Regions from separate parts of the Streptomyces sp. NPDC001153 genome, predicted to be linked through region 2. Evidence: riboswitches for the same ligand, from Rfam matches in the RefSeq annotation. Region 2 holds a riboswitch; the other holds the start of a gene.
What was found. A riboswitch is a leader RNA that binds a small molecule or an ion and turns the genes downstream of it on or off. The one in region 2 is predicted to bind glycine.

Region 1 (15,224 bases), on a different contig from region 2:
ACCGCCGGAATGATGCCCGCCGCGCCGTTCGTGGGGGCGGTCACCACCCGGCCGCCGGCCGCGTTCTCCTCGTTCACCGCCATCGCGTAGAGCGTGATCCACTCCATGGCGTGGGCCAGCGGATCGCCCTCGGCGCGCAGCTGGCGGGCGGAGACGGACGCGCGGCGGCGCACCCTCAGGCCGCCGGGCAGGATGCCCTCGCGGGACATGCCGCGCTGCACGCACTCGCGCATCACCCGCCAGATCTCCAGCAGGCCCGCGCGGATCTCCTCCTCCGTGCGCCAGGCCCGTTCGTTCTCCAGCATCAGGGAGGAGATCGACAGACCGGTCTCCTTCGTGAGGCGGAGGAGCTCGTCGCCGGTGCGGAAGGAGTACTTCAGGACCGTGTCGTCCAGCTTGATCCGGTCCGCGCCGACCGCGTCCTCGTCCACCACGAAGCCGCCGCCGACCGAGTAGTACGTCTTCGACAGCAGCTCCGCGCCCGAGGCGTCGTACGCCCACAGCGTCATGCCGTTGGCGTGGTACGGCAGGGCCTTGCGGCGGTGCAGCACGAGATCCTTGTCGTAGGAGAAGGGGATCTCGTGCTCGCCGAGGAGCCTGATCCGGCCCTCGGTCCTGATCGCCTCCACGCGCGCGTCCGCCGTCTCCACGTCCACCGTGCGCGGCGAGTCGCCGGCCAGACCGAGCAGCACGGCCTTCGGGGTGCCGTGGCCGTGCCCGGTCGCGCCCAGGGAGCCGTACAGCTCCGTCCGGACGGTAGCTGCCTTTTCCAGCAGCCCCTCGTTGCGCAGGCGGCGGGCGAACATCCGCGCCGCGCGCATCGGGCCGACCGTGTGGGAGCTGGACGGGCCGATGCCGATCGAGAACAGGTCGAAGACCGAGATGGCCACGGTCACTCCTCAAGACAGCAAAAACAGGGGGGTGGTGGGGCACCCGCCGGCACCTTGCGGCGCCGTCCTCACGAGTGCCCCACCCGGGATCTACTTGTCCGGGCCTACTTGTTCAGGCCCGGGTACAGCGGGTGCCTGTCGGCGAGCGCCTTCACGCGCGCCTTGAGCGCCTCCGCGTCGTAGGACGGCTTCAGCGCCTCGGCGATCACGTCCGCGACCTCGGCGAAGTCCTCGGCCGTGAAGCCACGGGTCGCCAGGGCGGGCGTGCCGATCCGCAGGCCCGACGTCACCATCGGGGGACGCGGGTCGTTCGGGACCGCGTTGCGGTTGACCGTGATGCCGACCTCGTGGAGACGGTCCTCGGCCTGCTGGCCGTCCAGCTCGGACTCGCGGAGGTCGACGAGGATCAGGTGCACGTCCGTGCCGCCGGACAGGACGCTCACGCCGGCCTCGCGCGCGTCCGCCGCCGTCAGGCGCTCGGCGAGGATGCGCGCACCCTCCACGGTACGACGCTGGCGCTCCTTGAACTCCTCCGAGGCGGCGACCTTGAAGGAGACCGCCTTCGCCGCGATCACGTGCTCCAGGGGACCGCCCTGGAAGCCCGGGAAGACGGAGGAGTTCAGCTTCTTCGCGAAGTCCTTGCCGCGGGCGAGGATGATGCCGCCGCGCGGACCGCCGAGCGTCTTGTGCGTGGTGGAGGTGACCACGTCGGCGTACGGCACCGGGTTGGCGTGCAGGCCGGCCGCGACCAGGCCCGCGAAGTGCGCCATGTCGACCCACAGGTACGCCTCGACCTCGTCGGCGATCCGGCGGAAGGCGGCGAAGTCCAGCTCGCGCGGGTACGCCGACCAGCCCGCGATGATCACCTTCGGGCGGTGCTCCTTGGCGAGCCGCTCGACCTCGGCCATGTCGACCAGGCCGGTCTCGGCGTCCACGTGGTAGGCAACCACGTTGAACTGCTTGCCGGAGAAGTTCAGGCGCATGCCGTGGGTCAGGTGGCCGCCGTGCGCCAGGTCCAGGCCGAGGATGGTGTCCCCGGGCTGGGCGAGGGCGAACAGCGCCGCCTGGTTGGCGGAGGCGCCGGAGTGGGGCTGGACGTTGGCGTACTCGGCGCCGAACAGCTCCTTGATCCGGTCGATGGCGATCTGCTCGGCGACGTCGACGTGCTCGCAGCCGCCGTAGTAGCGGCGGCCCGGGTAGCCCTCGGCGTACTTGTTGGTCAGCACCGAGCCCTGCGCCTCCATCACCGCGAGCGGGGCGAAGTTCTCGGAGGCGATCATCTCCAGCGTGGACTGCTGGCGGCCGAGCTCGGCGTCGACCGCGGCGGCGATCTCCGGGTCCAGCTCGTGCAGGGACGTGTTCAGGACGGTCATACGGCTACGACTCCTCAGCCGGCGTTCTGGGCGGTGTACTCGTCGGCGGAGAGCAGGTCGGCCGGCTCCTCCGCGACGCGCACCTTGAACAGCCAGCCGCCCTCGAAGGGGGCCGAGTTCACCAGCGAAGGGTCGTTGACGACGTCCTCGTTGATCTCGGTGATCTCACCGGTGACCGGCGAGTACAGGTCGGAGACCGACTTGGTGGACTCCAGCTCACCGCAGGTCTCGCCCGCGGTCACCGTGGAGCCGACCTCGGGGAGCTGGGCGTAGACGACATCGCCGAGCGCGTTGGCCGCGAACTCGGTGATGCCGACCGTCGACACGCCGTCCTCGGCGGGCGACAGCCACTCGTGCTCCTTGCTGTAGCGCAGCTGCTGGGGGTTGCTCATGGCCTGAATTCTCCTGTACGCGCGGAAGTGCTGATGAAGGGGGGACTGCTGAGACCGCTGGTGAGCAGCGGAAAGTGCGCGGGGTCACACAGTGACCGCGCCCAGTGTCTACTTCTGGCGCTTGTAGAACGGCAGCGCCACGACCTCGTACGGCTCGTGGCTGCCCCGGATGTCCACGCCGACGCCCTCGGTGCCCGGCACCGCGTGCGCCGCGTCGACGTAGGCCATGGCGATCGGCTTGCCCAGGGTGGGGGAGGGGGCGCCGGAGGTGACCTCGCCGATCACCTCGCCGCCCGCGACCACGGCGTACCCGGCGCGCGGCACCCGGCGGCCCTCGGCGATCAGGCCGACCAGGACCCGCGGCGGGTTCTGCTCAGCCTCGGCGGCGGCCTCGGTGAGCGCCTCGCGCCCCACGAAGTCGCCCTTCTTCTCGAACTTCACCACCCGGCCGAGCCCGGCGTCGAAGGGGGTGAGGGAGGTGGTCAGCTCATGCCCGTACAGCGGCATGCCCGCCTCCAGGCGCAGGGTGTCCCGGCAGGACAGGCCGCACGGGACCAGGCCGACGCCCTCGCCGGCCTTGGTCAGCGCCTGCCACAGCTCGACCGCGTGCTCGGGCTTCACGAACAGCTCGAAGCCGTCCTCGCCGGTGTACCCGGTGCGGGCGATCAGGGCCGGGACGCCGGCGACCGTGCCGGGCAGGCCGGCGTAGTACTTCAGGCCGTCGAGGTCGGCGTCGGTGAGGGACTTCAGGATGCCGGGGGACTCGGGGCCCTGCACGGCGATCAGCGCGTACGCGTCCCGGTCGTCGCGCACCTCGGCGTCGAAGCCGGCGGAACGCTCGACCAGGGCGTCCAGCACCACCTGGGCGTTGGAGGCGTTGGCGACGACCATGTACTCGGTCTCGGCCAGCCGGTAGACGATCAGGTCGTCCAGGATGCCGCCGTCGGCCCGGCAGATCATGGTGTAGCGGGCGCGGCCCACGCCGACGGAGGCGATGTTGCCGACCAGGGCGTAGTTGAGGAGGTCGGCCGCCGCGGCGCCGGTGACGGTGATCTCGCCCATGTGGGAGAGGTCGAAGAGGCCCGCCTTCGTCCGCACGGCGATGTGCTCGTCGCGCTCGGAGCCGTAGCGCAGCGGCATGTCCCAGCCGGCGAAGTCGGTCATCGTCGCACCGAGCGAGCGATGCAGGGCATCGAGCGCGGTGTGGCGCAGCTCAGTGGGTTCGGTACTGCTCATCGGTCGGTCGTCTCCCAGGGAAGGACAGGACGGGCGAGGAACGGTCCTCCCCATCTGTCATCGGAACCTGAGAGGTTCGCCAGGACCGCCACGGGGACGATCACGGCTTGCACCTTGGGTGGAGCCACTGCGGCAGCGGCCCGCTTTTCAGATGTGCCTCGCCCGCGCGGTAACGGGGCCTGAGAGATTCAAGGGAGGGACTTGCTCCTTCGGCGTCCCAGCGAAGGCTGCTGGGAACTCTCCCGCGCGGATTCAAACGGCCGGTATGCAGTTGGCGGCCACATCATTGCACGCCGCACCCCCGCCCGTCAGGGCCGCATCTGTAACCGAGCTGTGGCGGGACGCGCACGTAACCGCCGGGCATCGTGCATTACCGTCCCTTTACATGTGCGGGGCATGAATATTGCCAAGCCCATGGGGGAGGACGATCACGGTGAACAGGACCCCGGTGTACGCCACCGTCACCACCGGCATCGCAGTGCCGAGGCAGCGCTCCGCCGCGGCCCAGGTCGTCCGTGACCTGCGCGACCGCGCGGGCCGCGGCCCCGGCGCCCTGACCTTCGGCCCCCGCGACCTGGTCGTGATCACCGGGCTGCCCGGCAGCGGCAAGTCCACTCTGATGCGCCGTGCGGTCGCCGACCGCCGCATCGACTCCCAGGACACCCGCGACCGCTTCGCGGCCCGCCTGCCCCGCGCCCTCCCGTACGCCTTCTACCGCCCCCTGGTCCGCCTCGCCCACTACGCCGGTCTGCGCCGCGCCCTGCGCACCGGCGAGGGCGTCGTCGTGCACGACTGCGGCACCCAGCGCTGGGTGCGCGCCTGGCTCGCCCGCGAGGCCCGCCGCCGTGGCGGCACCCTCCATCTGCTTCTGCTCGACGTCACCCCCGACACCGCGCGAGAGGGCCAGCGCGAGCGCGGCCGGGGCGTCTCCGTCTACGCCTTTGGCCGCCACCGCCGTACGACCGCCCGGCTGCTCGCCGCGGTCGAGCGCGGCGAGCTGCCCGCGGGCTGCGGCGCGGCCGTGCTGCTGGACCGCCCGGCGGCGGACGCCCTGCAGCGGATCATGTTCACGAGGTGAGGCGCTGTCACAGCCACCCGATAGCCTTCATGGTCACAGCAGTGGTTCCCAGCAGGCGGTAGGCAGATGGACTTCCCGGCGGACATTCCCGCGGACTTCCCGGCACAGGCGCACCCCCAGCCGCACGGCGGCTGGCCCGGCAACGAACTGGAGGAGGTGCTCTCGGCCTCCCTCGGCATACCCGCCGCGGCCGGCCGGATCATCGAGGTGCTGGGGCGGAGCCTGCTCTGGATCCCGCTGCCGGCCGGCGGTGGCCCGGACAGCGGCGCCCTCGACCTGCCCACGCTGGACATCGACGGCCAGGCCTACGTCCCGGTGTTCAGCTCCGAGGAGCAGCTGCGCCAGGCGACCGGCTCCCACATGGCGTACACCATCGCCCCCGCCGTGGAGTTCGCCCGCGGCCTGCCCCCGCAGGTCGGCCTCGCGGTCAACCCCGACGCGCTGGTCGGCATCCCGCTCCCGCCCGCCGCGGTGGCCGAGCTGTGCCGGGCCGGCCGTACCCCGTTGGACGGCCCGAACACCGGCGCCCGGGTCCGCCTCTTCGAACCCGACTGGCAGGACGACCCGGTCGACTTCCTCTCCGCCGCGTCCGCCGAGTTCGCCGGGACCGGCGTGGTCCTCACCGCCCGCCGCTGCCTGGCCGCCATAGAGACGGACGACCCGGTGATGTTCGTGGGCGTGGAGCTCTCCCAGTGGGAGGGCGACCTGCGCACCCTGCCCCTGCAGGCCCTGGGCAGAGCCCTCGGCAAAGTCCCGGTCAGGTGGCCGGTCAACCTGGTCCTCATGGACGTCACGGACGACCCGGTGTCCGAATGGCTGAGGTCGAACGTCCGTCCCTTCTATCAGTACGGCCACTGAACTGCCCCAGGGGGCGCGAGGCTGTGTTCTGTATGCGGCTGCGCCGCGCACGCACCCGGGGCCCCGGGCCAGGAGGCGCATAAGCTGTCTCCCGACACCGGGGCACAAGAAGAAGGGCACGACAGGTGAGCGCGAGCCACAGCGGCAGCGTCAGCGTGGAACACACGCTGCGCCAGGTCACCCCCGGCCGCTACGACGCCTACGAGGCCCTGCTCCGCGCCCTCGCCACCCCGTCCTCCGGCCAGATCTGGATGCTCCTGTGGCACGGCCAGGCCGGCTCCCCGGACGCCCAGTACGGGAACATGGAGGTCGACGGCTTCCATTACGCCCCCTGCGTCACCTCCGCCCAGGAACTCTCGGCCAGCGGCTGGAACCGGTCGTACGAGGTCGTCGACGGGCTCGACGTGGCCCGCACCCTCTATCCCGACCACTACGGCCTCTGGCTCAACCCGCACGCCCCCGGCGGCGGCGTCGGCATCCCCTGGCTGGACCTGCGCCGCATCGCCACGGGCCTGGACCGCCAGCCCGCGGGCCCCCTCCGGCTGACCGAACCCGGCATCGAGATCCCGCAGTTCTACGCCCTCCTCGCGCAGAACGCCCACCGCACCCCGGCCCTGCGCTCCCTGCGCCGCGCCTGGGTGCAGCCGGCGCTCGGCGCGCCGTACCTCGCCATCGGCCTCGACGTGTACGACACCTCCCCGGCCGCGGTCGACTCGGTCCGCGCGATGATGCAGCAGTCCATCGGCGCGGTCCCGGAGGGCCTGCCGGTGTCGACGGTCGCCATGACCGACGACTACGACCCGGTCGTGATGTGGATGCGGGCCAACGCCCGGCCCTTCTACGACCGCGAGGCCCACGCGGCCCCGGCGCCGGCCGCCGGTCCCGGATACGGATACACGAGCCCGCGGCCCTACTGAGCCGCACCTCTGTGACGCCGGTCACCATGGCGTCTCCGGGGCTCTCAACTGCCCTGTCCGGCCGCCCGGTTCGAGGCGGAGTGCCCCTCATGTTCTCCGTCCGACAGGCGATCTTCCCTGTTCGGATAACGGATTCCCCTAGGCGGCATCACGTTTACGCATACTTTCTCCATCAGATCTGGCGCGTGATCGAGAGCGCGTTGAAGACTCGCCTCTCAAGACGCGAGGCCATCGATCCTGTGATCGAACCAGTCACAGGAACAGCTGGATCTCTGGGCCGTCACCCACGTGCGGCCGGCGCAGGTAAGTGAACCAAGCCGCCCACAGCGGCGGACAAAGGCCGGTCACCACCGGCGAGAGGGGTCAGGTCAACAGTGACCGCACCGATCGAGACCACCGGCGCGGAGGCCGGAGCGCCTCCCGAGTCCGTGCTCGCCGGGGCCAAGAAGAGCCAGATCGAAGGGCGTTCACTCAGCCAGATCGCCTGGACCCGGTTCAAGCGGGACAAGGTCGCCGTGGCAGGCGGGGTCGTCGTCATCCTGCTCGTGCTGATGGCGGTGTTCGCCAAGCCGATCGAGTGGATCTTCGGGCTCGACCCGGACAAGTTCCACCAGGATCTCATCGACCCGGCGCTCCTCGCACCCAAGAGCGGCTGGGGCGGCATGAGTTTGGCCCACCCGCTGGGTGTGGACCCGCAGTACGGCCGCGACATGCTCGCCCGCATCATCGACGGCTCCTGGGTCTCCCTCCTGGTCGCAGGTGGCGCCACCCTCCTCTCGGTGGTCATCGGCACCGTGCTCGGCGTCATCGCCGGCTACTACGGCGGCTGGGTCGACAGTCTCATCAGCAAGCTCATGGACACCTTCCTGGCGTTCCCGCTGCTGCTGTTCGCCATCGCCATCTCGGCCTCCGTGCAGGACGGCTTCTTCGGGCTCAACGGTCTGCCCCTGCGGATCTCCGTGCTGATCTTCGTGATCGGCTTCTTCAGCTGGCCGTACATCGGGCGTATCGTGCGCGCTCAGACGATGACCCTGCGCAGGCGGGAGTTCGTCGAGGCCGCCACCAGCCTGGGAGCCCGCGGTCCGTACATCCTGTTCCGGGAACTGCTCCCCAACCTCGTCGCGCCGATCCTCGTCTACTCGACGCTGATCATCCCGACGAACATCCTCTTCGAGGCCGCGCTGAGCTTCCTCGGAGTCGGCATCGCTCCGCCGCAGGCCTCCTGGGGCGGCATGCTCAGCAACGCCGTGGATCTCTACACCGCAGATCCGCAGTACATGTTCGTGCCCGGACTGGCGATCTTCATCACCGTCCTGGCCTTCAATCTGCTGGGTGACGGGCTGCGTGATGCGCTCGATCCTCGCAGCAAGTGATCCATCGATAGAGGGGGCTTTCCTCAACGTGAAGACCAGAAGGGTTATCACCGCCGTGGCCACGGTCACGGTGCTCTCCCTGAGCGCGGCCGCCTGTGGCGGTGGGAGCAAGAGCAGCAGTGGCGGCAGCGGCAGCAAGGACGCGGCGCTGGACTCCATCGCCAACGCGTCGAGCAAGAAGGGAGGTACGGTCACGCTGGAGGACTCCGACGTGCCGGACTCCCTGGACCCGGGCAACACCTACTACGGCTTCGTGCAGAACTTCTCGCGCCTGTACGCGCGGACGCTCGTCACGTTCAAGCCGGCCGCGGGCAAGGACGGCCTCACCGTCGTCCCGGACCTCGCGACGTCCCTGGGCACGCCCAGCAAGGACGCCAAGACCTGGACCTACCACCTGCGTCCGGGCCTGAAGTACGACGACGGGTCCCCGATCACGTCGAAGGACGTCAAGTACGCCATCGAGCGCTCCAACTTCGCGCCCGAGGCCCTGTCCAACGGCCCCACGTACTTCAAGTCGTACCTGGAGGGCGGCGACAAGTACAAGGGCCCCTACAAGGACAAGAACGGCCTGGCGTCCATCGCTACCCCGGACGACAACACGATCGTCTTCCACCTGAACCAGCCGTTCGCCGACTTCGACTACCTGGCGACCTTCTCCCAGACGGCCCCCGTGCCGCAGGCGAAGGACGACGGTGCCAAGTACGTCCAGCACATCGTGTCCTCCGGCCCCTACAAGTTCGCGTCGTACCAGGAGGGCGCCAGCGCCAGCCTCGTCCGCAACCCGAACTGGGACCCGAAGACGGACCCGATCCGCAAGGCGCTGCCGGACAAGATCAACGTCAAGTTCAAGGTCAACCCCGTCTCGATCGACAACGACCTGCTGGCTGACAAGATCACGGCCGACATCGCGGGCGCCGGTGTGCAGCCGCAGACCCAGCCGCGCGTCCTGAACGGCAAGTACGTCAAGCAGACGGACAACTCCTACGCCGGCGCCACCGAGTACATGGCGCTGAACCAGCACGTCGCGCCGTTCGACAACATTCACTGCCGCAAGGCCGTCCAGTGGGCGGTGGACAAGCAGTCGGCGCTCGACGCCATGGGTGGTGCGCCGAAGGGTGACGTCGCCACCACGCTGCTGCCGCCGACCGTCAACGGCTACGCCAAGTTCGACACGTACCCGACCCCGGGCAACAAGGGCGACGTGGCCAAGGCCAAGGACGAGCTGAAGCAGTGCGGCAAGCCGAACGGCTTCTCCACCACGCTGACGGCCCGTTCCGACCGTCCCGCCGAGGTCGCGGCCGCCACGGCCATCCAGAACTCGCTGAAGGCCGTTGGCATCCAGGCCGACATCAAGCAGTTCCCCGCCGGTAAGTACTTCTCCAACTTCGCCGGTGTCCCGAGCTACGTCCACGACCACAAGCTCGGCATGATGATGACGGCGTGGGGTGCCGACTGGCCCACGGGCTACGGCTTCCTGGACCAGATCATCGACGGTTCTGCCATCAAGCCCTCGGGCGGCAACAACCTGAGCGAGCTGGACGACCCGAAGATCAACGCGGCGCTCAAGGCCGCCATCGCCAACACCGATGCCGCCGCTCGCACCAAGGCCTGGGGCGACATCGACAAGATGGTGCAGGACAACGCCTCGATCGTCCCGCTCGTCTACCGCAAGAACCTGCTGATCAGGCCCACGTCCGCGACCAACGTCACGGTGACGCAGGCGTACCTCGGCATGTACGACTACCTGCTGCTGAGCTCCTCGAAGTAACAGCAGGCCGGATACCCCTGAAAGGCAGGTGAAGGCACCGGGTGGCCGGGGCGGACACACCCCGCCCCGGCCACCCGGAGCCGTACAGCTGTGGCTGCGTACATCATCCGACGCGTCTTCGGCGCCTTGGTACTGCTGCTGGTGGTCAGCGCAGTCACCTTCGCCATCTTCTTCCTGGTCCCCCGGCTCGGCGGCCAGACAGCCACCCAGCTGGCCACCCAGTACGTCGGCAAGGACGCCAACCCCGAGTCCATCGCCGCGATCAAGCACAACCTGGGTCTCGACCAGCCCATCTACGTTCAGTACTGGGACTACATCAAGGGCCTGTTCGTGGGCGCCGACTACAAGTTCGGCCCCGACGCGACGCACTGCAGCGCCCCCTGCTTCGGGTACTCCTTCAAGAGTCACGTCGAAGTGTGGCCCCAGCTCCAGCAGCGCATCCCGGTCTCCTTCTCGCTGGCTGTCGGCGCGGCGGTGCTCTGGCTGATCTTCGGTGTGACGACCGGTGTCGTCTCGGCGCTCCGCAAGGGCAAGCCGGTGGACCGCATCTCGATGTTCATCGCGCTCGCCGGCGTCTCGCTGCCGATCTTCTTCACCGGCCAGGTGATCAACGCGCTGTTCGTCTACCAGTGGCCCGTCTGGGACAGCACCGACTACGTGCCGTTCACCCAGAACCCGGCCGACTGGGCCTGGCACCTGCTGCTGCCCTGGATCAGCCTCGCGTTCCTCTTCTCCGCCACCTACGCCCGGCTCACCCGGGCGGGCATGCTGGAGACGATGAGCGAGGACTACATCCGGACGGCGCGCGCCAAGGGCCTCAAGGAGTCCGTGGTCGTCACCAAGCACGGGCTGCGTTCCACGCTCACCCCGATCGTGACCATCTTCGGTATGGACTTCGGCACCCTCATCGGTACCGCGGTGCTCACCGAGACCGTCTTCTCCCTGCAGGGTGTCGGCGCGTACTCCATCCAGGCCATCAAGGACAACGACCTGCCCATCGTGATGGGCGTGACCCTGGTCGCCGCGTTCTTCATCGTCTTCTGCAATCTCCTCGTCGACCTGGTGTACGCAGCCATCGACCCCCGCGTGAGGTACTCGTGAGCAAGCTCGAAAAGGCGGCGCTCGGCGAACCGGCCGACTCCGTCCCCACCGACGCCGACGACGCGTTCCTCTCCGTACGCGATCTGCGCATCCACTTCAACACCGACGACGGACTGGTCAAGTCGGTGGACGGCGTCAGCTTCGACGTGCGGCGGGGCAAGACCCTGGGCATCGTCGGTGAGTCCGGTTCCGGCAAGTCCGTCACCTCGCTCGGCGTGATGGGCCTGCACCGCTCGGCCAACGCCCGGGTCTCCGGCGAGGTGTGGCTGGACGGCCAGGAACTGATCGGCGCCGACCCGGACGAGGTCCGGCGGATGCGCGGCCGCAAGATGGCGATGATCTTCCAGGACCCGCTGTCCGCGATGCACCCCTACTACACGGTCGGTACGCAGATCATCGAGGCCTACCGGGTCCACCACAAGGTCAGCAAGAAGGTCGCCAAGCAGCGGGCGATCGAGATGCTGGACCGCGTGGGCATCCCGGAGCCGGCCAAGCGCGTCGACGGCTACCCGCACGAGTTCTCCGGCGGTATGCGCCAGCGCGCGATGATCGCGATGGCGCTGGTGAACAACCCCGAGCTGCTCATCGCCGACGAGCCGACCACCGCCCTGGACGTCACCGTGCAGGCGCAGATCCTGGACCTGATCCGGGATCTGCAGAAGGAGTTCGGCTCCGCGGTCATCATGATCACGCACGACCTCGGTGTGGTCGCCGAGATGGCCGACGACCTGCTGGTCATGTACGGCGGCCGGTGCGTGGAGCGCGGGCCGGCCGAGGAGGTCTTCTCGGCGCCCCGTCACCCCTACACCTGGGGCCTGCTCGGCTCGATGCCGCGGCTGGACCGGGAGGAGACCGACCGGCTCATCCCGGTCAAGGGCTCCCCGCCCTCCCTCATCAACGTCCCGTCCGGATGCGCCTTCAACCCGCGCTGCCCGTACGCGGACATCCCGAAGGACAACGTCACCCGCACGGTCCGCCCCGAGCTGACCGAGGTCGGCAGCGGACACTGGGCGGCCTGCCACATGACGCAGGAGCAGCGGGAGCGTATCTGGACCGAAGAGATTGCGCCGAAGCTGTGAGCGACGAAAAAGTGAGCATCCCCGCGCAGAGTGACGGTGCCACCGCCGAGGACTCCGCCGTCTCCGACGGCGAGATCCTGCTGAAGGTGACCGGGCTCCAGAAGCACTTCCCGATCCGCAAGGGCCTGCTGCAGCGGCAGGTCGGGGCCGTGCGCGCCGTCGACGGCATCGACTTCGAGGTGCGCAAGGGCGAGACCCTGGGCGTCGTGGGCGAGTCCGGCTGCGGCAAGTCGACCATGGGCCGGCTGATCACCCGGCTGCTCGAACCGACCGCAGGGCAGATCGAGTTCGAGGGCAAGGACATCACGCACCTCGGCGTCGGCGGGATGCGCCCGCTGCGCCGCGATGTGCAGATGATCTTCCAGGACCCGTACTCGTCGCTGAACCCGCGCCACACCATCGGCACGATCGTCGGCGCTCCCTTCAAGCTCCAGGGCGTCGAGCCCGAGGGCGGCATCAAGAAGGAGGTGCAGCGGCTGCTGTCGGTGGTCGGTCTCAACCCCGAGCACTACAACCGCTATCCGCACGAGTTCTCCGGCGGTCAGCGCCAGCGCATCGGCATCGCCCGCGCGCTCGCCCTGAAGCCGAAGCTGGTCGTCGCGGACGAGCCGGTCTCCGCATTGGACGTGTCGATCCAGGCGCAGGTCGTGAACCTCATGGACGACCTCCAGGAGGAGCTCGGCCTGACGTACGTGATCATCGCGCACGACCTGTCGGTCGTCCGGCACGTCTCGGACCGCATCGCGGTGATGTACCTCGGCAAGGTCGTGGAGCTCGCCGACCGGGACTCGCTGTACAAGGCGCCGATGCACCCGTACACCAAGGCGCTGATGTCGGCGGTGCCGATCCCGGACCCGAAGCGCAAGAACGCCAGGAGCGAGCGCATTCTGCTCAAGGGTGACGTGCCCTCCCCGATCGCGCCGCCGAGCGGCTGCCGCTTCCACACCCGGTGCTGGAAGGCCACGGAGATCTGCCGGTCCACCGAGCCGCAGCTGCTGGAGCTGAAGCCCGGTCAGCGGGTCGCCTGCCACCACCCGGAGAACTTCGCGGACCAGGCCCCGCAGGACACGGTTCTGCTCTCCGCGGCCAAGGAGGCGGCCGAACTGGTCGCCGACGAGGTCCTCGCGGAGTCGGCGGAGACGTCGGCGGCGGTGGCGGCGGAGCTGGCCGAGGAGGCGGCTGAGGAGACCTCCGAGGAGGCAGCCGAGGTGACCGCCGAAGAGACCGGCACCGCGGAGGAATCCACCGGGGAGACCTCCGAGGACACCCCCGAGGCGTCTGCCGAGGAGACCACCGGGGAGACCACCGAGGCGTCTGCCGAGGCCTCCGAGACCGAGTCCCAGGAGTCAACCGACAAGTAGCACATGACAACTGGGCAAAGTCATGTACATGCCCGAACGGGAGAGCGCACAGTCGTTCGTGTCCGACCACTGATCGGCACACGCTCGAAAGGGACGACTGATGGCACTCTCCCGTTCGGCACGTCTGGGGACTCTCGCGACCGCGGCGGTCTCCTTCCTCGTCATCGCCGCCGCGCCCGCGCCCACCCCTGGCGCTCCCGGCATCGGGGACCCCTACTTCCCGAACCTCGGCAACGGCGGCTTCGATGCCCTCCACTACGACCTCGACGTCGCCTACGCCCCCGGCACCGGCCGCCTGGACGGCCGTACGACCCTCACCGCGCGCGCCACCCAGAACCTCTCCTCCTTCGACCTGGACCTGCAGCAGCTGGACGTCAGCCGTGTCGAAGTCGACGGCAGACGCGCCGAGTTCACGCGCACCGGTGACGAACTCGTCATCACCCCGCGCCACGCCCTCGCCCGGGGCCGGGAGTTCCGGGTGTCCGTCACCTACGGCGGCATACCCCAGCCCCTCGGCGGGCCCATCGTGTTCGGCTCCAAGTACGGCTGGATGAAGACGGCCGACGGGGTCTTCGTGGCCTGCGAGCCCAACGCCGCCTCCACGTGGTTCGCGTCCAGCGACCACCCCGCCGACAAGGCCACCTACGACATCCGGATCAAGGCGCCGAAGGGCCTGACCGGCGTATCCAACGGCCGGCTGGTGTCGACGTACGACAAGGGCGGCTCGACGTACACCCACTGGCGCGAGTCCAGGCCGATGGCGACCTACCTCGCGACCGCCACCATCGGGAAGTTCGACGTCCGCACCGGGCGCACCCCCGGTGGCATCCCGATCTACGTCGCCATCGACCCGGTGCTGAAGAACAGCAACAGCGTCGACGTGTACGCCGTCACCGCCGCCGCCACCGACTACTGGTCGCAGATCTTCGGGCCGTACCCGTTCGAGGAGACCGGCGCGATCGTGGACGACATGCCCGAGGCCGGGTTCTCGCTGGAGGTGCAGAGCAAGCCCGTCTACTCGGCCGTGCGCAACGAGACGACCATCGTGCACGAACTGGCCCACCAGTGGTTCGGCGACTCGGTGAGCGTGGCGCAGTGGAAGGACATCTGGCTCAACGAGGGCTTCGCCACCTACGCCCAGTGGCTGTGGGCGGAGCACCAGGGGACCAGGTCGGCGCACGACTCCTTCCGCGCCGCCTACGACGCCCGCCCCGCCGACTCGTCCTTCTGGCAGATCAAGGTCGCCGACCCGCAGCGCGACACGATGTTCGCCTCCGCCGTCTACCAGCGCGGCGCGATGACGCTCCAGATGCTCCGGGAGCGGATCGGCGACCAGGCCTTCTTCCGGCTGCTGCCCGCCTGGACCAGGCTCCACCGGTACGGCAACGCGGACACCGCCGACTTCATCCGCCTCGCCGAGCGCGTCAGCGGCCGGCAGCTGGACGACCTGTTCCAGACCTGGCTGTTCACCACAGGGAAACCCGCACTGTGACCTGGCTTTGTAAGGTTCACACCGTTCGACAGGTCAGAATGTAGGGGTGCAGCTCCAGCAACTCTTCAGTCCCTCCGTTCAGCACACGCTCGATGTCATCGGCATCTTCGTGTTCGCGATCTCCGGCGCGCTGCTGGCCGTCCGGAAGAACTTCGACATCTTCGGCATCGCCGTGCTCGCCGAGGTCACCGCGCTGGGCGGGGGACTGTTCCGCGACGTGGTCATCGGGGCCGTGCCCCCGGCCGCCTTCACCGACCTGGGGTACTTCCTGACCCCGCTGCTCGCCGCGCTCGTGGTCTTCTTCCT
Region 2 (15,224 bases):
CTGGTGCTGCCCAGCCTGCTCGGCAAGCTCGGCGTGGACTCCCTGACCATCAACCCCGGTCTGGACGAGTCCCGCCCCACGGAGACGGCCGAGATGCGGCGTAAGGGCCTGGTGCGGCTGGGCGAGATAGTGGCGTCCTCGGGGGCCGCGTTCGGTGTCCGGTTCGACCCCGTCGGTGAGCGGCTGTCGCTCGTGGACGAGAAGGGCCGGATCATCGAGGACGACCGGGCGCTGCTCGTGATGCTGGACCTGGTGGCCGCGGAGCGGCGCAGCGGCCGGGTGGCGCTGCCGGTGACCACGACCCGGATCGCCGAGCAGGTGGCCGCCTACCACGGCACCCAGGTCGAGTGGACCACCACCTCGCCCGACGACCTCACGCGCGTCGGCGGCGAGGAGGGCACGATCTTCGGCGGTGACGGCAAGGGCGGCTTCATCGTGCCCGAGTTCAGCAGCGTCTACGACGGCACGGCGGCCTTCGTACGGCTGATCGGGCTGGTGGCGCGCACCCAGCTCACGCTGAGCCAGATCGACGCGCGGATCCCGCGGGCGCACGTCCTCAAGCGGGACCTGGCCACGCCGTGGGCCGTGAAAGGGCTGGTCATGCGGCGGGTGGTCGAGGCTGCAGGGGATCGCTTTGTCGACACGACGGACGGTGTGCGGGTCGTGGAGACGGACGGGCGCTGGGTGATGGTACTGCCCGACCCGGCCGAGGCCGTCACCCATCTGTGGGCCGAGGGGCCGGACGACGCCTCGGCGCAGGCCCTGCTGGACGAGTGGTCGGCCGTCGTGGACAGCGCCGGGCGGTAAGGGGAGAGAGACCGGAACACAGACCGCCCGACGGCAAAACCCACGCACACGCGCGTGCCGGACAGGTGTCCCCCGAGGGGGCCTGTCCGGCACGCCGGTGGGGCCATTCGGAGGTACTCCTCGCGACATGCGACGATGTGCGGCATGCCGCAGCAACCCCCCGTTCGGAGCAGCCCCACGCGGCCGCAGCGTCCGGACGCCTCCATGTCGTTGATCACCAACGTCATGGACCACAGCCTCGACGACGGGTACGCCGAGGCCGCCGCCCGCAGGAAGTCCCAGGGCGAGGGCGGCCTGCCCAGGACCCTCCGGGCGAAGCTCGGCCTCGCGGCCGGCCTCGTCCTCGCGGCGCTGGTCGTGACCGTCGGGGCGGCACAGACGCAGGCGGCGGCGCCCGTCGTCGCCAAGGAGCGGCAGGAGCTGATCGACCGCATCGACAGCGAGACCGCCAACGCGGACAAGCTGGAGGGCGCGGTCGACAAGCTCCGGGACGACGTCAGCGCGCGCCAGCGGGCGGCGCTGAGGTCGAGCGGCGGCAGCGCACAGGCCGACCTGGTGGACGTGCTGTCGGGGGCCACGGCGGTCCATGGCCCGGGCGTCGAGCTGGTCGTGAACGACGCCAAGGAGGCCAGCACCGGCGGTGACGGCACCAACCCGCGGGAGACCTCCGGGTTCTCCGACACCGGCCGGGTGCGCGACCGGGACATGCAGCGCGTGGTGAACGGGCTGTGGGAGTCCGGCGCCGAGGCCATCTCCATCAACGGGCAGCGGCTGACCGCCCTGTCCGCGATCAGGGCCGCGGGGGACGCGATACTGGTCGACAACAGGCCGCTGGTGCCGCCGTACACGGTGCTGGCGGTGGGGGACGGGGATCGGTTGAACACCGATTTCCGCAACAGTGAGGACGGCCTGTATCTGCACGCCCTGGAGCAGAACTTCGGCATCCGCACCACCATCTCCACGGCGGGCGACCTGCGGTTGCCCGCCGCACCGAGTGTGATCGTACGCACAGCACAGCCGAGCACCGAGAAGACTGAGAAGGGCACATCGTGATCGCCGTACTGGGCCTCGTCGTGGGAGTCGTGGCCGGCCTGTTGGTCCGGCCCGAGGTTCCGGCGGTCGTCGAGCCTTATCTGCCGATCGCCGTCGTCGCGGCGCTGGACGCCGTGTTCGGCGGTCTGCGGGCCATGCTCGACGGGATCTTCGACGACAAGGTCTTCGTGGTCTCGTTCCTGTCGAACGTGGTCGTCGCCGCACTGATCGTGTTCCTGGGCGACAAGTTGGGCGTGGGCGCGCAGCTGTCCACGGGTGTCGTGGTCGTCCTCGGCATCCGGATCTTCTCCAACGCCGCGGCGATCCGGCGGCACGTGTTCCGGGCGTGACATCGATGAGCGAGCAGAACGAGCGGAACGAGCAGCCGGAGCGGCCGGGCCAGCCGGAGCAGTCGGGCAAGCCGGAGCAGCCGGAGAACAGGCTGCGCAAGGAACTGCCCGAGGAGGTGCCCGCGCGGGCACCGGAGCAGGCGCCGGAGCAGCAGGAGCAGCGGGCGGAGGCGTCGCTGACCGGCCGGGAGCGGCTGGTGAAGGGGCTGTGGCCGCCGCGGGTGACCCGGGCCCAACTCATCGTCGCCCTGCTGCTGTTCGGCCTCGGCTTCGGCCTGGCGGTGCAGGTGGCGTCCAACAGTGACAGCAACAGCGCGCTGCGCGGCGCACGCCAGGAGGATCTTGTTCGCATCCTCGATGAACTGGATTCGCGTACTCAGCGTCTTGAGGACGAGAAGCAGGGACTCGACAAGCAGCGCCAGGAACTGCAGAGCAGCTCCGACCAGGCGGCGGAGGCCCGCAAGCAGACGGCCGAGAAGGAGAAGCAACTCGGCATTCTGGCGGGCACCGTGGCGGCGCAGGGCCCCGGCATCACGATGACGATCGAGGACACGAAGGGGACGGTCAAGGCGGACATGCTGCTCGACGCGATCCAGGAGCTGCGCGCGGCCGGTGCGGAGGCGATCCAGGTGAACGGGGTCCGTGTGGTCGCGGGCACCTATTTCACGGACTCCGGCAACGGCGTCGGCGTCGACGGGAACAAGATCAACGCCCCCTATCGTTTCCAGGTCATCGGCAAGCCGCAGGACCTGGAGCCGGCGCTGAACATCCCCGGAGGCGTGGTGCAGACACTGGAGAAGGAGCAGGCCACGGTGTCGGTCCAGCAGTCGGACAAGATCGTCGTGGACGCCTTGCGGCAGGCGAAGCGGCCTGACTACGCTCGGTCGTCCTCCCAGTGAACCGGCGGTGCATGGGGGACGTCAGGCAGGGGCATGAGGTTGCGGGGGGTCGGCGCACCGAAGGGGTGGTGCGTGGTGGAAACTGTCTGGTGGATACGGACGTTGTGAGAAAGTCCGGCTCGGCCGGTGTAGGCAATCAGGGTTCGTCCTGCCCCACGGGCGGGTCTGTTTCGGTCAAGGGGAATCGCCCGTGAAGTTGTTTGCGAAGTTGTTCCGCAAGAGCGCGCGAGAGGGCAGCGACAACGCGACCGCTCGTCACCGCGCACAGCCTGACGCGGAGGGTCAGCGCCCGCTGTTCAGGGACCAGGTCGCTGGTCCGGGCGGTGACATTTCCGGAGGTCAGGGCGGGGCGTCGGTTGACCCTGCCCAGTCCGGCGGCATAGGTTTCGGCCAACCGTCAACCTCAGGTGCGGGTGGAGGGTTCGCCCCCGGTCCGTACGCGTCCAACGCCCCGGCGGGGCAGCCGCAGGAGGATCCGTCCATGTCGGTCCTGGTGTGTACGAGGTGCGGTAACCGCAACGCGGAGAACGCCCGCTTCTGTTCCAACTGTGGCGCGCCGCTGCGCCCCGGAGTGACCCCGGAGCGTGCCGCCGAGACGACGTCCACGATCTCGATCTCCGGTCTCGAGGCCTACGACGCCGAGGTCACCGGCCAGACGCAGATGCCGATGCTGTCGCCCGAGGCGCAGGCCGCGGTGGACGCACTGCCGGCGGGCTCCGCGCTGCTGGTGGTGCGCCGGGGGCCGAACTCGGGCAGCCGCTTCCTGCTGGACAGCGACCTGACCACGGCCGGCCGTCACCCGCAGAGCGACATCTTCCTGGACGACGTCACGGTCTCGCGCCGGCATGTGGAGTTCCGGCGCTCCCCGGACGGTTCGTTCACCGTGGCCGACGTGGGCAGCCTGAACGGCACGTACGTCAACCGCGAACGGATCGACCAGGTCGCCCTGTCGAACGGTGACGAGGTGCAGATCGGCAAGTACCGGCTGGTGTTCTACGCGAGCCGGCAGGCCATCTGACCCGCCCCCGGACCGGTGTCCGGGGGGACTCCCAGGGAAGGTCCATGCTTCAAACACCGAGCGGCGGTGCCGGAAGCGGTACCGCCGCCAGGGACAGTGGGCTGATGAGCATCGGCACGGTGCTGAACGAGCTGCGCGACGAATTCCCCGAAGTCACCATCTCCAAGATCCGTTTCCTGGAGTCGGAGGGGCTCATCGAGCCGCAGCGGACCCCTTCGGGGTACCGCAAGTTCAGCGCCGGGGATGTCGAGCGCCTGGCGCATGTGCTGAGGATGCAGCGGGACCACTATCTCCCGCTCAAGGTGATCCGCGAGCACCTGGACGCCATGGAGCGGGGCGAGACGGTCCAGCTGCCCGTCGTGGGCCGTCAGCGCACCGCCGAGGATCTTCCGGGGCCGGTCGCGGCGCCCACGGTGGCCCGGGTCGGCAGGGCCGAGCTGATGGCGGCCGCGGAGGTCGACGAGGGTGACCTGAAGGAGTGGGAGTCGTACGGGCTCATCGCTCCCCTGGAGGACGGGGCGTACGACGCGGAGGCGGTCACCGTGGCCTCGCTCGTCGCCGAACTGGGCCGGTTCGGGATCGAGCCGCGCCACCTTCGGGTGATGAAGGCGGCCGCCGACCGCGAGGCCGGACTGATCGACCAGGTGGTGGCCCCGCTCAAACGCCACCGCAACCCGCAGACCAGGGCCCATGCCGAGGCCCGTACGAAGGAGCTGGCCGCGCTCACCGTCAAGCTGCACGCGGCACTGGTGAAGACCGCTCTCGGGGTGCGGCTGCCGTGAACGCCGGGGGCCGCGGGCGGCCGGATCGGGCACCTGTTCCCGGCCCGACTACCCAAACGTCCCGGGCACGGCCTAGGGTTGCTGTGTGAACGAGCTCGATGTCGTAGGTGTCCGGGTCGAAATGCCCTCCAACCAACCGATCGTGCTCCTGCGCGAAGTGGGAGGCGACCGTTACCTCCCCATCTGGATCGGGCCGGGGGAGGCGACGGCCATCGCCTTCGCCCAGCAGGGCATGGCCCCCGCCAGGCCGCTGACGCACGACCTGTTCAAGGACGTGCTGGAGGCCGTCGGCCAGGAGCTGACCGAGGTACGCATCACCGATCTGCGGGAAGGTGTCTTCTACGCGGAGCTGGTCTTCGCCAGCGGCGTCGAGGTCAGCGCCCGTCCCTCCGATGCCATAGCGCTGGCCCTGCGCACCGGAACGCCGATCTACGGCAGTGACGCGGTGCTGGACGACGCCGGCATCGCCATTCCGGACGAGCAGGAGGACGAGGTGGAGAAGTTCCGCGAGTTCCTCGACCAGATCTCGCCCGAGGACTTCGGCACCAGCAGCCAGTGAAGGCGAACGGCCGGTGAGCTTCGCAGCCCCGTGCGCGGGCATGTGCCACCGGCCAATGAGAGCGTCCTACGGCCTCCCCCGAAAGCATTCGGCTAGCCTTTCCCCGCGGTGGGGCACGGGAAACCACTCCTAGGGTGATTATCACTCGGCGTGCCGAGTGTGGCGATCGTTGACGCACCCCTGGTGACTGCCTACCGTCGTGAAGGCAGGTCAAGGACGGAGGTCGGCGTGAGAACCAGCGGCGACGGTACGGCTGGGGGTGCCCCCGGACAAGGGTTCGGGGGGAGCGGTCCGTACCCTCCCCCGAGCTCTCAGCTGCGTTCGAAGAGGGGGTACCCCCAACCGAGCAGCGCGGTCGATCACGCTCCGCAGCGGCCGACGGTGGTGCCGAACGGCGGAGGGGCGGCGTCCATGGCATCGGAACAGATCGGTTATCGCGGGCCGACGGCCTGCGCAGCGGCCGGCATCACCTACCGGCAACTGGACTACTGGGCACGCACGGGGCTGGTCGAGCCGAGTGTGCGGCCCGCGTACGGGTCGGGCACGCAGCGGCTGTACAGCTTTCGTGACGTCGTCGTCCTGAAGATCGTCAAGCGGTTCCTGGACACCGGGGTCTCGCTGCAGAACATCCGCACGGCCGTGCAGCACCTCCGGGAACGCGGTTTCCGTGACCTGGAGCGGTTGACCCTGATGAGCGACGGCGCCACGGTCTACGAGTGCACCTCGCCGGACGAGGTCCACGCCCTGCTCCAGGGCGGTCAGGGCATCTTCGGGATCGCCGTCGGCGTGGTGTGGCGGGACGTGGAAAGCGCGCTCTCGCAGCTGCACGGCGAACGCATCGACACGGGCGAGACCCTCGTCGGCCACAACCCCGCGGACGAGCTGGCGCGGCGCCGCAACCGGGCGGTCTGACACCGGCCCCCTCCACGGCGGGGCATTGTCAGTGCCGTGGTGCAGCATCGGAGATGTGAGAAACGCGCCCACGATCCTGCATCTCGACATGGATGCCTTCTACGCCTCGGTGGAGCAGGCATCCAAGCCGAGCCTGCGCGGGAAGGCGGTCGTCGTGGGCGGGCTCGGACCGCGCGGGGTGGTGGCCACCGCGTCGTACGAGGCACGGGTCTTCGGGGTGCACTCGGCGATGCCCATGGCCCAGGCGCGCCGGCTGGCACCCAACGCCGCGTATCTGGTGCCGCGCTTCACCGTGTACCGGGCGATCAGCGAGCAGGTGATGGCGCTGCTGCGGGAGCTGTCGCCGCTGGTGGAGCCGCTCAGCCTGGACGAGGCCTTCGTGGACCTGGAGGCCGGCGGGACGGCCTGGGACGAGGAATCGGCCCGGCTGGCCGGGACCCGGCTGCGCGCGGACATACGGGCGGTCACCGGGCTGACGGGATCGGTGGGGCTCGCCGCCTCCAAGATGCTCGCCAAGATCGCCTCGGAGCAGGCCAAGCCGGACGGCCTGGTGCTCATCGAGCCGGGGTCCGAGCGGGCGCTGCTGGGGCCGATGCCGGTGCGGACCCTGCCGGGGGTGGGGCCGGCCACGGGGGACCATCTGCGCCGGGCCGGGATCACGACGGTCGAGGAGCTGGCAGAAGCGGGCGAGGACGAGCTGGTCCGGCTGCTCGGCAAGGCGCACGGGCACGCGCTCCACGCCATGGCCCTGGCCCATGACGAGCGGCCCGTGGTGGCCGAGCGTGAGGCGAAGTCGGTGTCGGTCGAGGACACCTACGACGTGGACATCCACGACCGGCTGCGGATCGGCCTGGAGGTGCAGCGGCTCGCCGACCGGTGTGTGGGACGGCTGCGCGGGGCCGGGCTGTCGGGGCGGACGATCGTGCTGAAGGTGCGCAGGTACGACTTCTCGACCCTGACCCGCTCCGAGACGCTCAGAGGGCCCACGGACGATCCGGCGGTCGTGCGGGAGGCGGCCGCGCGGTTGCTGGACTCCGTGGACACCACGGGTGGGGTACGGCTGCTGGGCGTGGGTGTCTCCGGGCTCGCCGACTACACCCAGGAGGACCTGTTCGCGCAGGCGATGCCCTCGCCGGCGGCGGAGACGCCGGAGGAGGCCGGGCCCGAGGTTGCCGTGGAGGGGCCGGAGCCCGTCGAAAGACACTGGCGCGCCGGACAGGACGTAAGGCATGCGGAGTACGGGCACGGGTGGGTGCAGGGGAGTGGGCTGGGTCGGGTCACCGTGCGGTTCGAGACGCCGCAGTCCCCTCCGGGGAGGGTGCGGACGTTCTTCGTCGGTGATTGCGCGCTGGAGCCCGCCGATCCGTTGCCGTTGGTCGCGGAAGGCTCCGATCAGGTTTCCTCCGACCCCGCCAGCTTGCCGAAGTCGTGGTCCGGGGCCGAGGGGCGTGAGACCACGTCCAGGCCGTAGTGGTGGTAGAGCTGGAGTTCCTGTTCGGGGGACAGATGGCGGCCCACGCCGAAGTCCGGGGCGTCCTTGATCAGGGCGCGGTCGAAGGGGACATGGAGGGAGCCTTCGATCAGTTCGCTCGGTTCGAGAGGGACGAAGGCGTCGCGGGAGAACAGGCCGGTGCGTATGGCCGCCCACTCGGGCACGCCGGTCGCGTCGTCGAGGTACACCTCGTCGATGGTCCCGATCTTGGTGCCGGTGCGGTCGAACGCCTTGCGGCCGATCAGGTTGCGCGGATCGATGTCGGTCTGCACGGTCCCTCTCCCTCCACGTGGTCGCAATACATCCGTAAGCACTACGAAAGAGCACATTCAGGGAGGTGGCCACTCGAGGACCCGGCCGTTGACCCCGCTGGTAGGCTGACAGCGGCTGCTGACCCCGTGCGGGAGAGTCCTCCGACCACCTCGGAGGCGCCGAAGGAGCAAATCCTCCCCGGAATCTCTCAGGCTCACGTACCGCACGGACGAGGTCACTCTGGAAAGCAGGGCGGATGTCGACGGCTTCCGCTCTCACCGACGGTGAAAGCCGGCGTCCCACAGGGCGTCCGGTGAAGCTCTCAGGTTGAGATGACAGAGGGGGAGGCCGTCGGGGCACCCGCGCCGTGGTGCCCTTCGAAGGTCGCGTCAGACCAGGAGGCCTCCGCAATGACCGCCCATCGTATTCCGCTCTCGGAGCTCGAAGCGGGCATCCCGTTCGAGCAGCGCCACATCGGGCCCGACCAGGAGGCGCGGGCCAAGATGCTCGCGCAGGTCGGCTACGGCTCCCTCGACGAGCTGACCGCCGCGGCGGTCCCGGATGTGATCAAGAACGCCGACGCCCTCGACCTGCCGGGCGCCCGCACCGAGGCGGAGGTGCTCGCCGAGCTGCGCTCGCTCGCCGACCGCAACCAGGTCCTCGACTCCATGATCGGGCTCGGGTACTACGGCACCTTCACCCCGCCGGTCATCCTGCGCAACGTCATGGAGAACCCGGCCTGGTACACGGCCTACACGCCGTACCAGCCGGAGATCTCCCAGGGGCGTCTCGAGGCCCTGCTGAACTTCCAGACCGTGGTCGCCGAGCTCACCGGGCTGCCCACCTCCGGCGCCTCCCTGCTGGACGAGGGCACCGCGGCCGCCGAGGCCATGGCGCTGTCCCGGCGCATGGGCAGGAACAAGAAGGGCCTGTTCCTGATCGACGCGGACGCGCTGCCGCAGACCATCGCCGTCATCCAGACCCGCGCCGAGCCGACCGGTGTCGAGGTCGTCGTCGCCGACCTCAGCGACGGCATCCCGGCCGACATGGCCGCGCGTGAGATCAACGGCGTGCTGCTCCAGTACCCGGGCGCCTCCGGTGCCGTACGCGACATCAAGCCGGTCATCGACCAGGCACATGAACTCGGCGCGCTCGTCACCGTCGCCGCCGACCTGCTCGCCCTGACCCTGCTGACCTCGCCGGGCGAACTGGGCGCCGACATCGCCGTCGGCACGACCCAGCGCTTCGGTGTGCCGATGGGCTTCGGCGGCCCGCACGCCGGCTACATGGCGGTGCACGAGAAGTTCGCCCGCAGCCTGCCGGGCCGGCTCGTGGGCGTCTCCGTCGACGCGGACGGCAACAAGGCCTACCGGCTCGCGCTGCAGACCCGTGAGCAGCACATCCGCCGGGAGAAGGCGACCAGCAACATCTGCACCGCGCAGGTGCTGCTCGCCGTGATGGCCGGCATGTACGCCGTCTACCACGGGCCGGAGGGGCTCAAGGCCATCGCCCGGCGGACGCACCGGTACGCCACGATCCTCGCCGAGGGCCTGAAGGCCGGCGGCGTCGAGATCGTCCACGGCGCCTACTTCGACACCCTCACCGCGCGCGTGCCCGGCAAGGCCGCCGAGGTCGCCGCCGCCGCCCGGGAGAACGGCGTCAACCTCCACCTCGCCGACGCCGACCACGTCTCGATCGCCTGCGACGAGACCACCAAGCGGGCCCAGCTGGAGGCCGTCTGGTCCGCCTTCGGCGTCAAGGGCGACATCGAGGCGCTGGACGCGACCGCCGAGGACACCCTCCCCGAGGCGCTGCTGCGCACCGACGCGTACCTCACCCACCCGGTCTTCCACCAGTACCGCTCCGAGACCGCGATGCTGCGCTACCTGCGCAGGCTGGCCGACCGTGACTACGCGCTCGACCGCGGCATGATCCCGCTGGGCTCCTGCACCATGAAGCTCAACGCGACCACCGAGATGGAGCCGGTCACCTGGCCGGAGTTCGGTCAGCTGCACCCCTTCGTGCCCGCGGAGCAGGCCGAGGGCTACCTCACGCTCATCCGTGAGCTGGAGGAACGTCTCGCCGAGGTCACCGGCTACGACAAGGTCTCCCTGCAGCCGAACGCCGGCTCCCAGGGCGAGCTGGCCGGTCTGCTCGCCGTCCGCGGCTACCACCGCGCCAACGGCGACGAGCAGCGCACCGTCTGCCTGATCCCGTCCTCCGCGCACGGCACCAACGCGGCCAGCGCCGTGATGGCGGGCATGAAGGTCGTCGTCGTCAAGACCGCCGAGGACGGCGAGATCGACGTCGCCGACCTGCGCGCCAAGATCGAGCAGTACCGCGAAGAGCTGGCGGTGCTGATGATCACGTACCCGTCCACGCACGGCGTGTTCGAGGAGCACGTCGCCGACATCTGCGCCCAGGTGCACGAGGCCGGCGGCCAGGTGTACGTCGACGGCGCGAACCTGAACGCCCTGGTCGGCCTGGCCAAGCCGGGCCACTTCGGCGGTGACGTCTCGCACCTGAACCTGCACAAGACCTTCTGCATCCCGCACGGCGGCGGTGGCCCCGGCGTCGGCCCGGTCGCGGTCCGCTCGCACCTGGCGCCGTACCTGCCGAACCACCCGATGCAGCCGGCCGCGGGCCCGGAGACGGGCGTCGGCCCGATCTCGGCCGCTCCCTGGGGCTCGGCGGGCATCCTGCCCATCTCCTGGGCGTATGTCCGCCTCATGGGCGGCGAGGGCCTCAAGCGGGCCACGCAGGTGGCCGTGCTCTCGGCGAACTACGTCGCCAAGCGCCTGGAGCCGCACTACCCGGTGCTCTACACCGGCCCCGGCAACCTGGTCGCGCACGAGTGCATCATCGACCTGCGCCCGCTGACCAAGGCCACCGGCGTCAGCGTGGACGACGTGGCCAAGCGCCTGATCGACTACGGCTTCCACGCGCCGACCATGTCCTTCCCGGTGGCCGGCACGCTGATGATCGAGCCGACCGAGTCGGAGGACCTCACCGAGCTGGACCGGTTCTGCGACGCGATGATCGCCATCCGCGCGGAGATCGAGAAGGCAGGCGCCGGCGAGTGGCCGGCGGAGGACAACCCGCTGCGCAACGCCCCGCACACCGCCGCCGCGCTCGGCGGTGAGTGGAAGCACGCCTACAGCCGCGAGGAGGCCGTCTTCCCCGCCGGTGTCTCGGCCGCCGACAAGTACTGGCCGCCGGTACGCCGTATCGACCAGGCCTTCGGTGACCGCAATCTGGTGTGCTCCTGCCCGCCGCTGGACGCGTACGAGGACTGAGCAGGTCGTGCCGCAGGGCCCCGTTCGGTCTCCGGGCGGGGCCCTCGGCGTGTCATGCCGTCGCCAGGGACACCTCGGTCGCCTTGATCAGGGCGACCACGTCGGAGCCCACGAAGAGGCCGAGGTCGGTGACCGCCTCCTTGGTGATCGCCGCGGTCAGTTCGCCGTCGTCGACGGAGATCTTCACGGAGGCCATGACGGCGCCGGTGGTGAGGCCGACGATGGTGCCCTGAAGCTGGTTGCGGATCGACAGGCCCTCGACCCGATGGGTGGCCAGGGAGACCTCGGTCGACTTGACAAGAGCGCGGACGGTCGAGCCGGGGGTGAGGGAGAGGTCCTCGGCGGACTCCTTGGTGATGGCCGCCATGAGGTGCTGGCCGCCGTCCAGACGGAGCTTGACGGTGGCCATGGCCTCGCCCGGGTGGACCTCGGTGACGGTGCCGGGGAGCTGGTTGCGGATGCTCAGGGTCATGGGCACTCACGGTAGAACGCCCACCCGCTCAGGCTGGGTATGCGTGTGTCTGCGCCGCTTTGACCGTCGCCCAGACGGCAGCGCCCGGATGCAGATCGAGTTCGGCCGCGGCGACCGTGGTGAGGTCGGCGGCGAGGGGGAGCTCGCCGGTGAGGTCGGCGCGGATCTGGTCGCCGTGTGTCTCGAGCGCGGCCACCTCGCAGCGCCAGTGGTTACGGGCGCTGGCGCCGGTGGGGCGGTCCCGGAACAGGGTGACGGCCGACGGGGGAAAGGCCACGAAGGCCGGACCGGACAGCGCCTCGGTGGTCGTGATCGCCGGGCCCGCGTCGAGTCGTACCGTGTGTCCGTCCGCCTGGCCGCGGTAGAGGTTGAGGCCGACGAGCTGGGCGATGTAGTCGGTGCGCGGATGACGGGCGATGTCGGCGGGGCCGCCCTCCTGGACGACCCGGCCGTGCTCGATGACGACCAGCCGGTCCGCGAGCACCATGGCATCCAGCGGATCGTGCGTGACCAGGACGGCGACCGCCTCGAACTCGGCCAGGTGGCGGCGCAGTTGGGCGCGGACCTCCAGGCGGGTACGGGCGTCCAGGGCGGCCAGCGGCTCGTCGAGGAGGAGCAGCCTCGGGCGGGTGGCCAGGGCGCGGGCGAGGGCCACGCGCTGGGCCTGCCCGCCGGACAGGCGGCGCGGCTTGGCTCCCGCGTGGGCGGCGAGGCCCATGCGGTCCAGCCACGCGGCGGCCCGGGCACGGGCCTCCGCCTTGGACGCACCCTGGCAGCGGGGGCCGAAGGCGACGTTGTCCAGGGCGGAGAGGTGGGGGAAGAGCAGGTAGTCCTGGAAGACCACGCCGACCGGGCGGGACTCCGGGGGAGTGTGCTCCAGGGCGGCACCGTCGAGGCGCAGGTGGCCGTCGGAGAGAGGGGTGAGGCCGGCGAGCGCGCGCAGTGCGGTGGTCTTGCCGGCGCCGTTGGGGCCGAGGAGGGCGAGGACCTCTCCGGGGGCGGCGGTGAGGGTTATGTCCAGGCGGAATGCGGTGCGGTCGATGACGAGGTGGGCGTCCAGGCCGTCCGTGTTCGGGGGCGTGTGCGGGTGCGTGGTGGGGTGCCGGCCTTCGACCGGCTCTGGGTTCCCACCCGCACCATTCGTGCGGCTTTCGTCGTCGGGTGCGGGTGGCCCCTGCGGGGCCTGGGCGCCGTCGGCGGCCGTGGGTTGTCCGTGGGTGGGGCGGGTGTTCGTCATGATGCCGTCACCCAACGGTCCCGCAACCCCGCCAGCACCGCGATCGACACCGTCAGCAGGACCAGGCTGAGGCAGATCGCGGCGTCGGGGTCGTTCTGCAGGGCCAGGTAGACCGCGAGGGGCATGGTCTGGGTGCGGCCGGGGAAGTTGCCCGCGAAGGTGATCGTCGCGCCGAACTCGCCGAGCGCACGCGCCCACGCAAGGACCGCGCCCGCCGCGATGCCGGGCGCGATCAGCGGCAGGGTGACCCGGCGGAACGCGGTGAAGCGGGACGCGCCCAGCGTGGTCGCCGCCTCTTCGAACCGCGGGTCGGCCGCGCGCAGGGTGCCCTCGACGCTGATGACCAGGAACGGCATCGCGACGAACGCCTCCGCGATCACGACCCCGGCGGTGGTGAACGGCAGCGTGATCCCGAACCAGGCGTCCAGCCCCTTGCCGATCACGCCGTTGCGGCCGAGGGCCAGCAGCAGCGCCACACCGCCGACCACCGGCGGCAGCACCAGCGGCAGTGTCACCAGGGCCCGTACGAGGCCCCGGCCGGGGAACTCCGTACGGGCCAGCAGCCAGGCCAGCGGTACGCCCAGCACCAGGCTCACCGCCGTCGCCGCCGTGGCGCTGACCAGCGACAGCTGGAGCGCCTGCCACACCTCGGTGCTGGACAGCTGCTCCGGCAGGCTGCGCCAGGGCGCGCGGATGAGCAGCGCGACCAGCGGCAGCAACAGGAACGCCATTGCCAGCAGGCCCGGCAGCAGCAGCGGCAACGGCACCCCGCGCCGGCCCCCCGTGCCGACGCGGCGGCGCAGCGGCCGGCCCGTGCGGGGGCCGGTCGCTGCGCCGGGCTTGTCGAGCGAGGTCACGGCTTGAGGAACCCCGCACCGCTCAGCACCTTCTGGCCCTCGGCGGACCGCACCAGAGCGATGAACGCCTGGGCGGCAGCGGCGTTCGGCGCGTTCTTCAGCAGGACGATCGGGTAGGCGTTGATCGCCTTGGCGGACTCGGGGAACTCCACGCCCTCCACCTTGCCACCCGCGGACTTCACATCGGTCCTGTAGACGACCGCGGCGTCGGCCTCCTTCAGCTCCACCTTGTTCAGGGCGGACTTGACGTCCTGCTCGTAGGAGACCGGGGTCAGCTTGATGCTGCCGGCGTCCAGGGCCTTCTGCGCGGCGGCGCCGCACGGCACGGTCTTGTCGCACAGCACGACCTTCAGGCCGGACTTGGTGAGGTCCTTCAGGGAGGACACCTTGTCGGGGTTGCCCGGCAGGGTGGCGATCTCCAGCTGGTTGCGGACGAAGGTGGCCGGAGTGCCGGCCGCGTCCTTCTTGACCGTCACGATTGCCATGGTCTTGGGGCTGGCGGCGGCGAAGACGTCCGCCGGGGCACCGCCGGTGATGCTCGCGGCGAGGGTGTCGCTGCCGCCGAAGTTGAAGCTGACCTTGGTGCCCGGGTGCTGCTGCTCGAACTCCTTGCCCAGGGTCGTGAAGCTCTCCTTCAGGGAGGCGGCGGCGAACACGGTGATGTTGCCGGACAGCTTCGGGGAGGCGGAGTCCGACGTGTCCGACTTGGTGCTGGACGAGTTCGAGGACGAGGAGCAGGCGCTGAGTGCCATCAGGGCGGCGGCTCCCGCACCGGCCAGCTGCAGCATTCGCCGGGTCCGGCGCACGGAACGGGTCATCACGGATCTACTCCTCGAGGTTCTGTGGAACGACTGTCGCGCCCTGTCACGGCCGGCGGCACCGGCCGTGCGGCGATGATACTGCCGCATCTGCCAGCTGTAAGTCTCCTGTCGCATCGCATGAGCTGCGAACTTGTGACGTGAAGCTTGCATGTGCGTTTGTACGGCGCTCTGTGGCGGGTACGGTCCTGCGGGAGGTGGTCGCCGATGACGCTCGTGGAAGTCGCCGTGACCGGTGATCTGGCCCGGCCCGCCCGGCTGACCGTGCCGGACCTGCTCCGCTGGCCGCAGCACCGGGTGGACGTCAGCTTCGAGTGCGCGACCAGCGGCATCCAGCACCACCGGTTCGCCGGTCCGCGCCTGTACGACGTCCTCGCCGACGCGGGGCCCGGCTTCGACCCGGCGCGCCGCAAGGACCGGCTGCGCTATCTCATCGCGGTG

Region 1: linked by a shared signal. The riboswitch ahead of gcvT (glycine cleavage system aminomethyltransferase GcvT) and the one ahead of gcvP (aminomethyl-transferring glycine dehydrogenase) in region 2 are both predicted to bind glycine.

Annotation. Positions count from the first base shown of each region.
Region 1 is NZ_JBSFJZ010000044.1:76,097-91,320, reverse strand. It holds gene ACWDEN_RS37700 (L-serine ammonia-lyase) at 1-890, opposite strand, end outside; gene glyA (serine hydroxymethyltransferase) at 995-2,263, opposite strand; gene gcvH (glycine cleavage system protein GcvH) at 2,278-2,655, opposite strand; gene gcvT (glycine cleavage system aminomethyltransferase GcvT) at 2,764-3,891, opposite strand; glycine riboswitch at 3,936-4,048, opposite strand; glycine riboswitch at 4,049-4,146, opposite strand; gene ACWDEN_RS37680 (AAA family ATPase) at 4,325-4,969, shown strand; gene ACWDEN_RS37675 (enhanced serine sensitivity protein SseB) at 5,036-5,827, shown strand; gene ACWDEN_RS37670 (enhanced serine sensitivity protein SseB C-terminal domain-containing protein) at 5,953-6,744, shown strand; gene ACWDEN_RS37665 (ABC transporter permease) at 7,119-8,117, shown strand; gene ACWDEN_RS37660 (ABC transporter substrate-binding protein) at 8,146-9,885, shown strand; gene ACWDEN_RS37655 (ABC transporter permease) at 9,976-10,986, shown strand; gene ACWDEN_RS37650 (ABC transporter ATP-binding protein) at 10,983-12,065, shown strand; gene ACWDEN_RS37645 (ABC transporter ATP-binding protein) at 12,077-13,426, shown strand; gene ACWDEN_RS37640 (M1 family metallopeptidase) at 13,527-14,918, shown strand; gene ACWDEN_RS37635 (trimeric intracellular cation channel family protein) at 14,965-15,224, shown strand, end outside.
Region 2 is NZ_JBSFJZ010000080.1:3,291-18,514, reverse strand. It holds gene ACWDEN_RS45695 (mannose-1-phosphate guanyltransferase) at 1-807, shown strand, start outside; gene ACWDEN_RS45690 (DUF881 domain-containing protein) at 1,012-1,860, shown strand; gene ACWDEN_RS45685 (small basic family protein) at 1,857-2,189, shown strand; gene ACWDEN_RS45680 (DUF881 domain-containing protein) at 2,195-3,088, shown strand; gene ACWDEN_RS45675 (FHA domain-containing protein) at 3,279-4,106, shown strand; gene ftsR (transcriptional regulator FtsR) at 4,151-4,888, shown strand; gene ACWDEN_RS45665 (bifunctional nuclease family protein) at 4,974-5,447, shown strand; gene ACWDEN_RS45660 (MerR family transcriptional regulator) at 5,676-6,359, shown strand; gene ACWDEN_RS45655 (DNA polymerase IV) at 6,415-7,830, shown strand; gene ACWDEN_RS45650 (PRC-barrel domain-containing protein) at 7,752-8,123, opposite strand; glycine riboswitch at 8,243-8,337, shown strand; gene gcvP (aminomethyl-transferring glycine dehydrogenase) at 8,514-11,399, shown strand; gene ACWDEN_RS45640 (TOBE domain-containing protein) at 11,452-11,871, opposite strand; gene ACWDEN_RS45635 (ABC transporter ATP-binding protein) at 11,900-13,108, opposite strand; gene modB (molybdate ABC transporter permease subunit) at 13,105-13,965, opposite strand; gene modA (molybdate ABC transporter substrate-binding protein) at 13,962-14,783, opposite strand; gene ACWDEN_RS45620 (molybdopterin-dependent oxidoreductase) at 14,991-15,224, shown strand, end outside.